DNA from 3 places in the Enterobacter sp. SA187 genome. Region 3 is predicted to be linked to each of the others. Evidence: predicted binding sites of a transcription regulator. Region 3 holds the regulator's gene; each other region holds the start of a gene.

Region 1 (5,138 bases), 1.3 Mb from region 3:
CTGATCTCAGAGATTAAGGTGGTTACGCTTTCCACTTTTTCCACCAGGCCGTTCATGGTGACGCCGGCCTGCCTGACCAGACTTCCGCCCTGCTCGATATTCGCAACGGACTCTTCGATCAGCTTTTTGATCTCCTGCGCCGAGGTGGCGCTGCGCTGTGCCAGGGAGCGCACTTCCCCCGCGACCACCGCGAAGCCGCGTCCGTTTTCACCGGCACGCGCCGCTTCAACCGCCGCGTTGAGCGCCAGGATATTGGTCTGGAACGAAATACCGTCAATGACGCTGATGATGTCGACAATCTTCACGGATGAGTCATTAATTCTGCTCATCGTGCTGACCACCTCGTTCACCACCGAGGCCCCTTCCCGCGCGGCGCCCGATACCTGGCTGGAGAGCTTATTTGCTGCCTGCGCGTTATCGGCGTTCTGGCGTACCGTGCTGGTCAGCTCTTCCATCGAGGCTGCGGTTTCCACAATCGACGATGACTGATCTTCGGTACGGGCTGACAGATCGCGGTTGCCGCCAGCGATCTGGCGCGATGCCGAAGAGATCGCCTGCGCGCTTTGCCCGACCTGCTGCATTAATTCCTGCAAATAGGTAATAAAGGCATTGAAGTTCTGAATGATAGCGTTAAATTCCGGGCTTTTACTCTCGGTTAAGCGTTGGGTCAGGTCAGCGCCACCTCTGGACAGTGCCTGGATATTGTTATTTAACAGGCTGACGTTTCTGAAAATATTGCGCACAAAAATCATTAAGACGAGGATTAAGACGATCCCCAGCGTTAACTGAACAATAGTTAATTTGGTCAGAATAGAATTCGATGCCTGCTCCAGCTTACTGGCTGGCAGATCGACGGCCAGGAACCAGGGGCTGCCTTCAATGGGCAGCACAAATAACGCGTGCTCACCGTCCGATCCAGAATACTTTCCTTCATAAGACTTTTGTTGGCCGGTATTCAGCAGCGACAATAATGCCTGAGAAGATGGCAGATTAAGGTCACGTAAATTATTCAGCGCCTTGCCGCCTTCTGTGGAAGCGCCATTACCGACGATTTTTCCGTCCTGCTCAATAATCAGAACGTTACCCTCAACCGCTTTACTCATGTCTGCGGCCAGCTGATTGAAAAAGCCGAGCGTCACGTCAATGGTCGCCACGCCCCAGGGTTTACCATCACGCCATATCGCCATGGCGCAGTTGGTCCGCGGCTGTGGGCTGGCAGCATCCTGATAAGCACGCGCCCAGGCACATTCGCCTTTGGCGGCGTTCAGGCCGTCTTTATACCAGGCCTGCTCCCAGTATTTATCTGCTTCCGGCTGGTTCCACACGGTATTGACCTGCAGTACTCCACCAGCGTCGCGGGCAAAGAAGGTGCTGAACTTCTCGCGCTCAGGATCGCGCAGACGGGGTAATGGCCAGATACCGCCGCCGAACACATTCTGATCGCCATACTGGTTTACCAAATTTGGCAGCAGTTGATCGATCTGCGCACTGTCGAGGGTGCCGACAAGTTCAGTGATCGTTTTTTGCTGCGCTTTCACGCGGTTCATTTGTTCTTTAATAGCGTTACTTTGCAGGGCAACGGTATGACGAACCAGTTCCGTTTCCGTGGCGACAATTTGCGGCGAGACAAAATGCTTAATCACGAAAAACGTAACCAGCACTAAAATAAAGAAAAATCCAACAAGAAGCAGGCTAAAACGACCCTGGGTGGTTTTCCATAGCATGATAAATATGACTCAGGTAGGGGAGGTATAGAATGGATAACGGCATAACGCTCAATAACTTTAATTTTATAAATTAGTTAGCAGTGAACGCTTATATAATTAATGGCTGCGGAAAAGCGGAGAAATAAAATAGCCCGATTCTTATCGGGCTATTTGCTAAAAATATTTTGAGTCTATCAAAATTTATTTATCGCTGAGTGCCTGCGCACACGCCCAGGCGCTGGCCCAGGCCCACTGGAAGTTATAGCCGCCCAGCCAGCCGGTGACATCCATCACCTCGCCAATAAAATACAGTCCAGGCACATTACGCGCTTCCATGGTGCGTGACGACAGCTCATGGGTATCCACGCCGCCAAGGGTCACTTCCGCCGTGCGGTAGCCTTCGGTACCGTTTGGCTGCACCCGCCACCGGGTCAGCGTTTCAATAAGCGCCTGCTGGTCGCGTGGGTTAAGCTGTTTCAGGGTCACATCCGGGATCTGTCCCAGCGACTGTAAGCACTCCACAAGGCGCTTCGGCAGGTGCATCGCCAGCGTGTTTTTCAGGCTCTGGTTCGGATGTCCCGCCCGCTGCTCATTGAGGACGCTTTCAGGATCGCATTCCGGCAGCAAATTAATGGTGACGAATTCACCCGGCTGCCAGTAGCTGGAAATTTGCAGGATCGCCGGGCCGGACAGACCGCGATGGGTGAAGAGCAGGTTTTCACGGAATACCGTGCCGTCTTCCGCCTCGATCACCGCGGGCACCGACACGCCGGAAAGCGTTTGTAACTGCTCCAGTAATGGTTTATGCAACGTGAAAGGCACCAGGCCTGCCCGTGTCGGCAGCACCTTCAGGCCAAACTGTTCGGCAATTTTATAGCCGAAGGGCGTAGCGCCCAGGCCCGGCATGGAAAGGCCGCCGCTGGCGATCACCAGTTTGTCGGCGCTGACGGTATCGCCGTTCAGCGTCAGCGTATAACCGTCGTCATCGCGGGCCACTTCAAGCACTTCAGTGCGCAGCCGCATCACTACTTTTCCCGCTGTACATTCCGCCACCAGCATATCAACGATCTGCTGGGCGGAGTCGTCGCAGAACAGCTGTCCGAGGGTCTTTTCATGCCACGCGATACCGTGTCTGCCGACCAGATCGATAAAATCCCACTGGGTATAACGTGCGAGGGCAGATTTACAAAAATGCGGGTTCTGGCTCAGATAAGCCGCAGGCTCGACATAAAGGTTAGTAAAGTTACAGCGGCCCCCGCCAGACATCAGGATCTTACGGCCCGGTTTTTTACCGTTATCGAGTAACAGGACGCGTTTACCTGCCTGTCCGGCCTGCGCGGCGCAAAACATTCCGGCCGCTCCGGCGCCAATTACGATGGCATCAAACCTTTCCACACGACGATCCTCTTGATTAATGAGCGGCGAATTGTAAATTTTCGCCGCTGGTCGCACCAGCAAAAATATGTCAATTCGATGACAGCTATTTGAAAAATAAAAGATAATTGTTTTTACGCTTTTACAACCTAAGGAAAATTATCAAAAAAAGTCTATATTTCACTTTCCCCGCACCGCGGTTGTCCACGATAATGCGCCGCGTTCATGACCTCAAAATGGCGTAACGTATATGCTACATTTATTTGCCGGCCTGGATTTACATACCGGGTTATTACTTCTTCTTGCTCTGGTCTTTGTCCTGTTTTACGAAGCCATCAATGGCTTCCATGACACGGCGAACGCGGTGGCAACGGTTATCTATACCCGTGCGATGCGTTCTCAACTCGCGGTCATTATGGCTGCGGTGTTCAACTTTTTCGGCGTTCTGCTGGGTGGACTGAGCGTGGCCTATGCGATTGTGCATATGCTGCCAACGGATCTTCTGCTCAACGTCAGCTCGGCGCATGGCCTCGCCATGGTGTTCTCAATGTTAACGGCGGCGATTATCTGGAACCTCGGCACCTGGTACCTGGGTCTGCCGGCCTCCAGCTCTCACACCCTGATTGGCGCGATTATCGGTATTGGTTTAACCAATGCGCTGATGACCGGCTCTTCTGTGGTGGACGCGCTTAACATTCCTAAAGTTATCAATATCTTCGGCTCCCTGATTATCTCGCCAATCGTTGGCCTGGTGTTCGCAGGCGGGCTGGTATTTTTGCTGCGTCGTTTCTGGAACGGCAGCAAAAAACGCGACCGCATTCATATGACTCCGGCAGAGCGTGAAAAGAAAGACGGCAAGAAAAAGCCGCCGTTCTGGACGCGTATTGCCCTGATCCTGTCCGCTATCGGCGTGAGCTTTTCTCACGGCGCTAACGATGGTCAGAAAGGTATCGGCCTGATCATGCTGGTACTGATCGGCGTGGCGCCAGCAGGCTTTGTGGTGAACATGAACGCCTCCGGTTATGACATCACCCGTACCCGTGATGCGGTGAATAACGTCGAAACCTACTTCCAGCAGCATCCTGCGCTGCTGCAAAAAGCCACCGGTGTGGATCCGCTGATCCCGACGCCGGAAGAAGTGGCGTCCAAACCGAACGAGTTCCATTGCCATCCGGGCCGCGCCATTAACGCGCTGGACCGCGCTAAAGCAATGCTGACCAATATCGAAAGCTACGACAAACTGCCGGTAGAACAGCGCGGCCAGCTGCGTCGCATTTTGCTGTGTATCTCTGATATTACCGACAAAGTGGCCAAGCAGCCGGATGTCAGCGCTGAAGACCAGCGTCTGCTGAAGAAGCTGAAAGGCGATATGCTGAGCACCATCGAATACGCGCCGGTCTGGATCATCATGGCCGTTGCGCTGGCGCTGGGTCTGGGCACCATGGTGGGCTGGCGTCGTGTGGCGACCACCATCGGTGAGAAGATTGGTAAAAAAGGCATGACCTACGCACAGGGGATGTCGGCACAGATGACCGCAGCGGTCTCCATTGGTCTGGCAAGCTATACCGGGATGCCGGTTTCCACCACGCACGTGCTCTCCTCTTCCGTGGCGGGGACGATGATTGTGGACGGCGGCGGCCTGCAAAGAAAAACCGTGACTAACATTCTGATGGCCTGGGTCTTCACCTTACCGGCGTCGATTATTTTGTCCGGCGGACTGTACTGGATCGCGCTGAAACTGATTTAAGCGCGGGCAGGAAGCATACAAAGCGGGTCAGTTTACTGGCCCGCTTTTTTTATGCTCAGTGCCAGATCATGAGGGCGATCAGGCTAACCACCACCAGGCCACACAGCGCGCTGGTTAAAATAAAATGCTGACGAACCCGCTGGCAGCGACGAATAAACTCATCATCATGATGGTCCAGATAACGTTGCTGGTAGATATACCACACCAGGCGCATCTGCTTACTGGGCTGTCCGTGCGAGGTAAAAAATCCTCCGCCATCCACATATTGATAGAGCAACGGATCGCAACCACGAAGTACCACTAACAATGCG
Region 2 (5,138 bases), 1.9 Mb from region 3:
AGCCTACCTGTTCCAGGGCGGCTCCATGATCGGCCTGAACAAAGACATTCTTTGCCAGTATGTGGATTACATCACCAACATCCGCATGCAGGCCGTGGGTCTTGATTTACCGTTCCAGACCCGCTCGAACCCGATCCCGTGGATCAACGCCTGGCTGGTGTCCGACAACGTGCAGGTCGCGCCGCAGGAAGTGGAAGTCAGCTCTTATCTGGTCGGTCAGATTGATTCCGAAGTGAACACTGACGATCTGAGTGACTTCCAGCTCTGATGAGCCGCGTCATTCTGCGCATCACTGGCACAGAACTCCTGTGCCAGGATGAACATCCGTCGTTACTGGCGGCGCTGGAATCGCACCAGGTGGCGGTGGAATATCAGTGTCGTGAAGGCTATTGCGGCTCCTGCCGCACGCGGCTGGTGGCCGGTCAGGTTGACTGGCTGACCGAGCCGCTGGCCTTTATTTCCGCCGGTGAAATCCTTCCCTGCTGTTGCCGTGCGCGTGGCGATATTGAAATCGAGTTATAGCGCGTCAGATTTTCCGCAAATGAATTAATTTCCGGCGTTTATTATTTCAGCTCCCCAAACGTCAGCAGCTACCGCAAATAATATAAAAAAACCCTGAACAGCACTGTTCAGGGTTAAATTCCTGGTTGACATCACTCACACAGGAATAACTAGCTCTCCTTTATTTCTTCCGGATGATGATGGAGTTCACTCACCCGATAATAAATAGGGGTAATATCGACATAATTGATGCAGTAACCGCTTCCGCGCACGCTGGTGATAAAATCTTCCGGCAGCCCTAACAGACTAAGACGACGGTTAAGATTCTTCAGAACCTGCCACAGACGCTGGGTGGACGGAACCAGATCGTTCTCCTCCCACACCACGCGCAGCAGTTCCTCTTTGGTCACGATGTTCTGGCGGCCATGCTGGAGTAAATAGATAAATAGCTGCAACATCGTATGATTAAATAATACTGAGCCGAACATAAAATATTTCTCAGTACTTCCCTGCGGAAGGCGGTAAAGTCTTCCGTTGTCAATTTCGAAGTGAACTTCTTTGCCTATCACATAGCCGTACAGCCGATATCCCATCGTGTCGTTGCTCATTTGTCCTGAAACTTTGCAAGGAATGCCTTTTTTATTCCTGTTCATAGGCCATACTGTCAATAAGGTCGATTATATGGCTATGGGAATTAGTTTCAACATACAGGGGGAAGGTTATTTTGGCACAGGCCATCGCACGTCGACAAAATATTTACACAACCTAAGTAAAATATTAAGCATCTATCCGCGCAAATTGAACTACAAAAAGTCCAGACACCTGCAGGATGATCGCTATCCGGATCATTAACTTTAAATATTAATTTATGCCTTTTTTGCAGGATAAAATGCTGGTCAGGAATATCGCGCAAAAAAATGCCCCTCCGGACGGAGAGGCATCAGACCAGGGTTAACCGCGTTTACGGGCTATTGCTTCGTGATGCTTTTTCTCACCGATCATCACCACCAGCAACAGCAGCACAGCGATGACGCTACCGCCAATCATCACCATAAAGCCGCCGTCCCAGCCGAAGAAATCGACGGTATAGCCGACAATGGCGCTGGCCGCCACCGAGCCGCCCAGATAACCAAACAGGCCGGTAAAGCCTGCCGCCGTCCCTGCCGCTTTTTTCGGTGCCAGCTCCAGCGCATGCAGACCAATCAGCATCACCGGGCCGTAAATCAGGAAGCCGATGACGATCATGCAGATCATGTCCACCGTCGGGTTGCCCGGCGGGTTCAGCCAGTACACGACGGTGGCGATGGTCACCAGCGTCATAAAGAATACGCCGGTCGCGCCACGGTTGCCCCTGAACACTTTATCCGACATCCAGCCGCACAGCAGCGTGCCCGGAATACCGGCATATTCATACAGGAAGTAAGCCCATGACGACTTATCCAGCGCGAAGTGTTTCACCTCTTTCAGATAGGTCGGCGACCAGTCGAGAATGCCGTAGCGCAGCAGATAAACAAAAACGTTCGCAATGGCGATGTACCACAGCAATTTATTCGGCAGCACATACTGCATAAAGATCTGCTTCGCGGTCAGCTCTTCTTCGGTTTTTTCGCTGTAATCATCCGGATAGTCGTTCTTATATTCTTCAATAGGCGGTAATCCGCAGGACTGCGGGGTGTCGCGCATCAGGGCAAAGGCAATGAACGCCACGACGATAGCCGCGAACGCCGGCATATAGAGCGCCGCTTTCCAGTCGTTGAACCACGCCATGCCGAGCAGGAACAGCAAGGGCGGGATCCCGCCGCCAACGTTATGCGCGCAGTTCCACACCGACACGATGCCGCCGCGCTCTTTCTGCGACCACCAGTGCACCATGGTGCGTCCGCACGGCGGCCAGCCCATCCCCTGGAACCAGCCGCATAAAAACAGCAGCACAAACATAATGGCAATGCTGGAGGTCGCCCAGGGCACAAAGCCCATAAACAGCATTACGGCGGCGGCAAGGATCAGCCCCGCCGGTAAGAAGACGCGCGGATTCGAGCGATCCGACACCGATCCCATGATGAATTTGGAAAAGCCGTAGGCAATGGAAATCCCTGACAGCGCAAAGCCCAGATCGCCGCGGGAAAAGCCCTGCTCCACCAGGAACGGCATCGCCAGCGCAAAGTTTTTCCGCACCAGGTAATACGCCGCGTAGCCGAAGAAAATGCCCATAAAAATCTGCCAGCGTAAACGCCGGTAATACGGATCGATCTGCTGCTCCGGTAACCGGGGTTGATGCGCGGCAGGTTTAAAGATGCTCAACATAAAGCCTCCGTGGCATGTGTTGTTTTGTAATGAGTGAAAACGAGCGTCACGCCGCCTCAAAAGCGTGCGACGAGTGAAGACTGGACGTTAACGCAGGAAAAGTCGCGTCGAATGTTACAGAAATATGACAAGGCGCTCAATTCACGCAACAAATGTTCTTTTACTTTCGTTTTATGCGCGAATATGCGCGCAATCAAACAAACCACACAAGGAATGTGGCTAAATGCGCAATAAGGGTCATTAAGATAAGAGGGAAGCGAAAATGCGCGACGTGACTGAGTACGACGTCATCATTATCGGCGGCGGCGCAACCGGGGCGGGGATCGCCCGCGACTGTGCGCTGCGCGGGCTGCGTGTGGTGCTGCTGGAACGCCACGACATCGCCACCGGCGCCACCGGGCGTAACCACGGCCTGCTGCACAGCGGCGCGCGCTATGCGGTAACGGATGAAGAATCGGCGCGGGAGTGTATCAGCGAAAACCAGATCCTGCGCCGGGTCGCCCGCCACTGTATTGAACCCACCGGCGGTCTGTTCATTACCCTGCCGGAAGACGATCTGGCCTGGCAGCAACAGTTTATCAGCGCCTGTACCCGTGCCGGGATCGCCGCACAGCCGCTGTCGGCGGAAGAAGCGCTGCGCATCGAACCCTGCGTGAATCCCGCGCTCATTGCCGCCGTGCAGGTGCCGGACGGCACCATCGATCCCTTTCGCCTGACCGCCGCCAACATGCTGGACGCCCGCGAGCATGGCGCGATTATCTTAACCGGCCATGAAGTGATCGGCCTGCTGCGGGATAAAGATCGGGTGAACGGCGTGCAGATCCGCCATCCCTCAACGCAGGCGGTGCAGTCCCTGTACGCGCCTGTGGTGGTGAATGCCGCCGGGATCTGGGGACAGCGCATTGCAGAGTATGCGGATCTGAGCATCCGCATGTTCCCGGCGAAAGGCGCGCTGCTTATTCTTGATCACCGCATCAACCAGCAGGTGATCAACCGCTGCCGCAAACCTGCAGACGCCGATATTCTGGTGCCGGGGGATACCATCTCGCTGATTGGCACCACCTCCACGCACATTGATTACCGTGATATTGATAACACCCGCGTCACGCCGGAAGAGGTGGACGTGCTGCTGCGCGAGGGGGAAAAACTGGCCCCGGTGATGGCGACCTCGCGTATTCTGCGCGCCTATGCGGGGGTGCGCCCGCTGGTGGCCAGCGACGACGACCCCAGCGGGCGCAACGTCAGCCGCGGCATTGTGCTGATGGATCACGCCGAACGCGACGGTATGGAAGGCTTTATCACCATTACCGGCGGCAAGCTGATGACCTACCGGCTGATGGCGGAGTGGGCCACCGACGCCGTGTGCCGCAAACTCAATAATACGACGCCCTGCCGCACCGCCAGCGAACCGCTGCCGGGATCGCGGGAGTCTGCCGCTCAGACCCTGCAAAAAGTGATCTCCCTGTCAGCGCCGCTGCGCGGCTCGGCGGTGTGGCGGCATGGCGATCGCACCCCGGAATGGCTCGGCAACGCACGTCTTAGCCGTAGCCTGATCTGCGAATGCGAAGCCGTCACTGCCGGAGAAGTGGAGTACGCGGTGGATAATCTTAACGTCCGTTCCCTGCCCGATTTGCGGCGTCGCACCCGCCTCGGCATGGGCACCTGCCAGGGCGAACTCTGCGCCTGCCGGGCGGCCGGGTTGCTGCATCGCCTGAACGTCACCAACGATGCGCAATCCATCGCGCAATTGTCCGCATTTTTAAATGAGCGCTGGAAAGGCATCCGCCCCGTCGCCTGGGGCGATGCGCTGCGGGAAAGCGAGTTTACCCGCTGGGTATACCAGGGACTGTGTGGTCTGGAAAAGGAGACGACAGATGAAGTTTGATACGGTGATCGTCGGCGGCGGGCTGGCGGGTCTGCTGTGCGGCATCAGGCTAAGCCGCAGCGGGCAGCGCTGCGCCATTGTCAGCCGCGGACAGAGCGCGCTGAGTTTTTCCTCCGGCTCGCTGGATCTGCTCTCGCGCCTGCTGGACGGCACAGCGGTGCAGGATACTGCCGCCGGGCTGGCCGCGCTTGAAACCCTCGCCCCGGAACATCCTTACAGCCTGATCGGGGCCGGGCGCGTGTACCAGTACGCCCGCGAGGCGCAAAACCTGCTGGCAGAATGCGGGCTGAAATTTCAGGGTGATGCCAGCGCCCCGCACCGCCGCGTGACGCCGCTCGGTATGACGCGTCCGGCGTGGCTCAGCCCGCCGGAAGTGCCGCTGTCGCCGCGCAAAGGAGAGCATATCTGCGTGGTCGGCATCAACGGTTTTGCCGATTTCCAGCCCCAT
Region 3 (5,138 bases):
CATCGCGGAGATCTGACCGTAGATCTCGGTACCGGTCAGCTCTTCCAGCAGTTCAGCGCGCTCTCGGGGTTTGGCATTCAGGAAGGCCGCAAACTGACCCTGGGAGAGCAGCATCGAGCGGGTGAAACGACCATAGTCCAGCCCGGTCAGGGTGGCAGTCAGATCCAGCTTGTCTTTCACTTTATCGGCAAGGATTTTGCCATCGGCGCACAGCGCCAGCTCCACGCGCGGGGCCTGCAAATTGCCATCCGGCTGATTGCGGGCGCGGTTCTGGCTCCAAAAAGCGCGGTAAGCCACGCCTTTGACCTCAAACTCCACTTCCGCCAGACATTCAGCGGTATCGCGGGTCATCAGATCGTTTTGCGACTGGGAGACGCTGCTCAGACGCGGCGTTTCGTGATACAGCGCCAGACAGATGGCGTCGAGCAGGGTGGTTTTGCCCGCCCCCGTCGGCCCGGTGATGGCAAACAGCCCATTACTGGCGAACGGCTCGGCGGTGAAATCGATTTTCCATTCCCCTTTCAGGGAGTTGATATTTTTCAGGCGCAGACTGAGGATCTTCATGCGTCGTCTTCCTCCGTCAGGGCGTCAACGGTTTGCGCGAACAGCGTCTGTAAACGCGCGTTTTGCGCCTCGTCGAGGCTTTCCAGCGCCAGCCGCCGCTCAAAGACTTCTTCCACCTTCAGTTCGCTCAGGGTTTCGCGCAGTTCGCCCGCCAGCAGACGTTCGCGCTGCTCCCGGCTGCGGCGCACCAGCAACACTTCCACCGGCAGATCCCCGGTAAGCGCCTGGATTTTCCGTTGCGCGTCGGCCAGGTATTCGTCGGTGGTGATTTCAATATCCAGCCACACCGGCGGGCTGACCGGCTGGTCGCGCCATTGCTCAAGCTGTTCGCCGATAGCCGCCAGATCGCCTTTGATCACCGCCAGTTGCTGGGTAACCGGCACCGTCAGCGGCGTCACCTCCGTCAGCCTGCCGTCGCTGAAAGTCACCAGATTGACGCTTTTGGGCCTGCCGGTTTCATCAAAACTTAACGCGATGGGGGAGCCGCAATAACGGATATGTTCCTGACCGCCCACCAGCTGCGGGCGATGAATATGGCCGAGAGCAAGATAATCCACCGGCGGGAAGTTCTGCGCCGGAAAGGCGTCCAGCGTGCCGATATAAATGTCACGCACCGCGTCACTTTTGCTGGCTCCGACGGTGGTCAGATGGCCGCTGGCAATAACCGGCAGCCTCTGCTCCCCGCGCAGGGCGCAGGCGTCTTCATACTGCTGCTGGTAATACGCTGTGATGCTGGTCAGCAAAAGCTGTTGTTTCTGACTGCCGGATAACCCGGCCTGGCTTAGCACGATGTCGCGCGGGCGTAAAAACGGCACCGGGCAGAACACCGCGCCCGGCGTGCCGTCACGGCGTTTGAGCATAAAGGGCGCGCTGCCCGCGGTGGCGACCACGGTGGTGTTTAAAAAGGCGAGAATTTCGCGGGATTCGTTGAGCGTGGCGACGGAATCGTGGTTACCCGCCAGCACCACCAGGTGACAGCCGGTTTGCTGTAGATTCACCACAAAGCGGTTATAGAGTTCGCGGGCATAGCTCGGCGGCGAGCCGGTATCAAAAATGTCGCCTGCGACAATAATCACATCCACCTGCTGTTCTTCCGCGGTTTTCAGCAGCCAGTCAAGAAAGGCGGCATGTTCAGCGGCCCGGCTTTTGCTGTAAAAGTTTTGACCCAGGTGCCAGTCAGAGGTATGAAGAAGACGCATAACGATCCCATGGCAAAAAAGCGTGAAGCCGATTATAAACGTTAAGCGGCGTGAAGATAGTTATCGGTTTTTTCACGAGTGTCATAAAACAACGGCTTGAGTCATCAGGCAGTCATCATTTTCATAAATCTGTCATAAATCTGACGCATAATGCCACCGCAACATATACTGGCGACTTAATAAATACAGGGCAAATTATGGCGAGACGCATTCTGGTCGTGGAAGATGAAGCTCCAATTCGTGAAATGGTATGCTTTGTCCTCGAGCAAAACGGCTTCCAGCCTGTCGAAGCGGAAGATTATGACAGCGCGGTGAACCAGTTGAATGAACCCTGGCCCGATCTCATTTTGCTCGACTGGATGCTACCGGGCGGTTCCGGTATTCAGTTTATCAAACATGTGAAGCGTGAAGCCCTGACCCGTGATATTCCGGTGATGATGCTTACCGCCCGCGGCGAGGAAGAAGATCGCGTACGTGGTCTGGAAACCGGGGCGGATGATTACATCACCAAGCCGTTCTCGCCAAAAGAGCTGGTGGCGCGTATTAAAGCCGTGATGCGCCGCATCTCGCCGATGGCGGTGGAAGAGGTGATCGAAATGCAGGGGTTAAGCCTGGATCCCACTTCCCACCGCGTGATGACCGGCGAAAATCCCCTTGATATGGGGCCTACCGAATTTAAGCTTTTACACTTCTTTATGACCCATCCGGAGCGTGTCTACAGCCGTGAACAGTTGCTGAACCATGTGTGGGGCACCAACGTTTACGTTGAAGATCGCACGGTTGACGTGCATATTCGCCGCCTGCGTAAAGCGCTGGAACATAGCGGCCACGATCGTATGGTACAGACCGTCCGCGGTACGGGTTATCGTTTTTCGACCCGTTTCTAACATCTGAAGGGAGTGTGACGCGTGCTGGAACGGCTGTCATGGAAAAGGCTGGTGCTGGAGCTGGTGCTGTGTTGCATCCCGGCGCTGGTGCTCGGCGCCATATTTGGTTATCTGCCGTGGTTTTTGCTGGCGGCCGTCACCGGATTACTGGTCTGGCATTTCTGGAACTTACTGCAACTCTCCTGGTGGCTCTGGGTGGACAGAAGCATGACGCCGCCGCCGGGCCACGGTAGCTGGGAGCCGCTGTTATACGGGCTGCACCAGATGCAGATGCGTAACAAAAAACGCCGTCGCGAACTGGGCAGCCTGATCAAACGCTTCCGCAGCGGCGCGGAGTCGCTGCCGGACGCCGTGGTGCTTACCACCGCAGAAGGCGTGATCTTCTGGTGTAACGGTCTGGCCCAGCAATTGCTGGGTCTGCGCTGGCCGGACGATAACGGCCAGAACATCCTCAACCTGCTGCGTTATCCCGAATTCACCCAGTACCTGAAGCGTCAGGAATTCCTTAAGCCCCTTAATCTGGTGCTGAATAATGGCCGCCATCTGGAAATTCGCGTCATGCCCTACAGCGATCAGCAATTGCTGATGGTGGCGCGTGATGTCACGCAGATGCATCAGCTGGAAGGCGCGCGACGTAACTTCTTCGCCAACGTCAGCCATGAACTGCGCACGCCATTGACGGTGTTACAGGGTTATCTGGAGATGATGCAGGAGCAGACGCTGGAAGGCGCGCCCCGTGAAAAAGCGCTGCATACTATGCGCGAGCAGACCTCACGTATGGAAGGGCTGGTGCGCCAGCTGCTGACGCTCTCTAAAATTGAAGCCTCGCCGGTGCAACTGCTGAACGAAACCATTGATGTGCCGATGATGCTGCGGGTGGTGGAGCGGGAAGCGCAAACCCTCAGCCAGCAAAAGCAGACTATTGAGTTCCACATCGACAGCTCGCTGAAAGTGCTGGGCAGTGAAGATCAGCTGCGTAGCGCCATCTCTAACCTGGTGTATAACGCGGTCAACCATACGCCCCCCGCCACCCATATTGTGGTGAGCTGGAAGCGCGTACCCCACGGCGCAGAATTTTGCGTTGAAGATAACGGACCGGGGATCGCGGCCGAGCACATTCCGCGCCTGACGGAGCGTTTCTACCGGGTGGATAAAGCGCGATCCCGGCAGACCGGCGGCAGTGGGCTTGGGCTGGCCATCGTTAAACATGCGGTCAATCATCACGACAGCCGCCTCAATATTACCAGCACGCCAGGGCAGGGCACGCGTTTCAGTTTTATTCTGCCGGAACGTTTGATCGCCAAAAACAGCGCCTGACGCCCCGACTGTCAGCTTATCTTTCCGCAGGCCAGCTAATGCTGGCCTGTTTGCGTTCCGGTTCACCTTTTTCTGACCGATTATTGTACGGCTGATGATTTTTTGTTCGCATGATAAGCCATGTGTTTTTCTTATACATAGCGTTTTGAACTGGTAACCATATAGGTAGCAGCAGATCCATCTGGTTTTACGATCCCGTCTTGCCTTTAAACGTTATAAGCGTTTAAATTGCGCCCCTGATACTGTCATACCGACTGTATTTGCGTGGTAAATCGAAAAACTATTCTTCGCCACGTCATGCGGGAAGCATATCCCGCTGAAATTGAGAGAAATTGCCGTCGTATTGTTCCAAAGGCACTGGCGAACATTTCATCGTTTCCAACACCACATCCACAGGCAGCACACGTTTATGACTCATCGCTTAAAACCACGAGACATCATGGCTCTGGGCTTTATGACTTTCGCCCTCTTTGTCGGCGCAGGTAACATTATTTTTCCGCCAATGGTCGGTTTGCAGGCGGGTGAACACGTCTGGACGGCGGCGTTCGGCTTTCTGATCACCGCCGTAGGCCTGCCGGTGCTGACTGTAGTCGCGCTGGCGAAAGTGGGCGGCGGCGTGGACAGCCTCAGTATGCCGATCGGCAAAGCGGCGGGCGTGCTGCTGGCCACCGTCTGCTATCTGGCGGTCGGGCCGTTGTTTGCGATCCCGCGTACCACCACCGTCTCCTTTGAAGTCGGTATTGCCCCGCTGACCGGCGACGGCGCGATGCCGCTGATGATTTACAGCCTCGTCTATTTTGCGCTGGTGATCCTGGTATCGCTCTATCCGGGCAAACTGCTGGATACCGTGGGTAACTTCCTCGCGCCGATGAAAATCATCGCCCTGACGGTGCTGTCCGTTGCCGCGCTCGTCTGGCCGGCAGGCCCGATCAGCAGCGCGATGGATGCCTACCAGAATGCCGCGTTCTCTAACGGCTTTGTGAACGGCTATCTCACCATGGATACGCTGGGCGCGATGGTCTTTGGCATCGTCATCGTTAACGCCGCCCGTTCGCGCGGCGTGACAGATTCCCGTCTGCTGACCCGTTACACTATCTGGGCTGGCCTGATTGCCGGTGTGGGTCTGACGCTGCTGTATCTGGCGCTGTTCCGCCTCGGCTCTGACAGCAGC

The links. The regulator PhoB, encoded in region 3, activates phosphate uptake and scavenging genes when phosphate is short. The targets are predictions, from matches to a motif close to CTGTCATAAAACTGNCNNAT.
Region 1: a site for PhoB is predicted at 3,167-3,186, ahead of pitA (inorganic phosphate transporter PitA). Genes of this name have one in related genera too.
Region 2: a site for PhoB is predicted at 2,917-2,936, ahead of glpT (glycerol-3-phosphate transporter). Genes of this name have one in related genera too.

What each region holds. Positions count from the first base shown of each region.
Region 1 is NZ_CP019113.1:901,900-907,037, forward strand. It holds gene BMF08_RS04465 (methyl-accepting chemotaxis protein) at 1-1,724, opposite strand, end outside; gene BMF08_RS04470 (NAD(P)/FAD-dependent oxidoreductase) at 1,908-3,101, opposite strand; gene pitA (inorganic phosphate transporter PitA) at 3,331-4,827, shown strand; gene uspB (universal stress protein UspB) at 4,883-5,138, opposite strand, start outside.
Region 2 is NZ_CP019113.1:4,065,186-4,070,323, forward strand. It holds gene nrdB (class Ia ribonucleoside-diphosphate reductase subunit beta) at 1-268, shown strand, start outside; gene yfaE (class I ribonucleotide reductase maintenance protein YfaE) at 268-522, shown strand; gene BMF08_RS19560 (winged helix-turn-helix domain-containing protein) at 672-989, opposite strand; gene glpT (glycerol-3-phosphate transporter) at 1,453-2,805, opposite strand; gene glpA (anaerobic glycerol-3-phosphate dehydrogenase subunit A) at 3,068-4,690, shown strand; gene glpB (glycerol-3-phosphate dehydrogenase subunit GlpB) at 4,680-5,138, shown strand, end outside.
Region 3 is NZ_CP019113.1:2,166,635-2,171,772, forward strand. It holds gene sbcC (exonuclease subunit SbcC) at 1-564, opposite strand, end outside; gene sbcD (exonuclease subunit SbcD) at 561-1,763, opposite strand; gene phoB (phosphate response regulator transcription factor PhoB) at 1,961-2,650, shown strand; gene phoR (phosphate regulon sensor histidine kinase PhoR) at 2,672-3,967, shown strand; gene brnQ (branched-chain amino acid transporter carrier protein BrnQ) at 4,377-5,138, shown strand, end outside.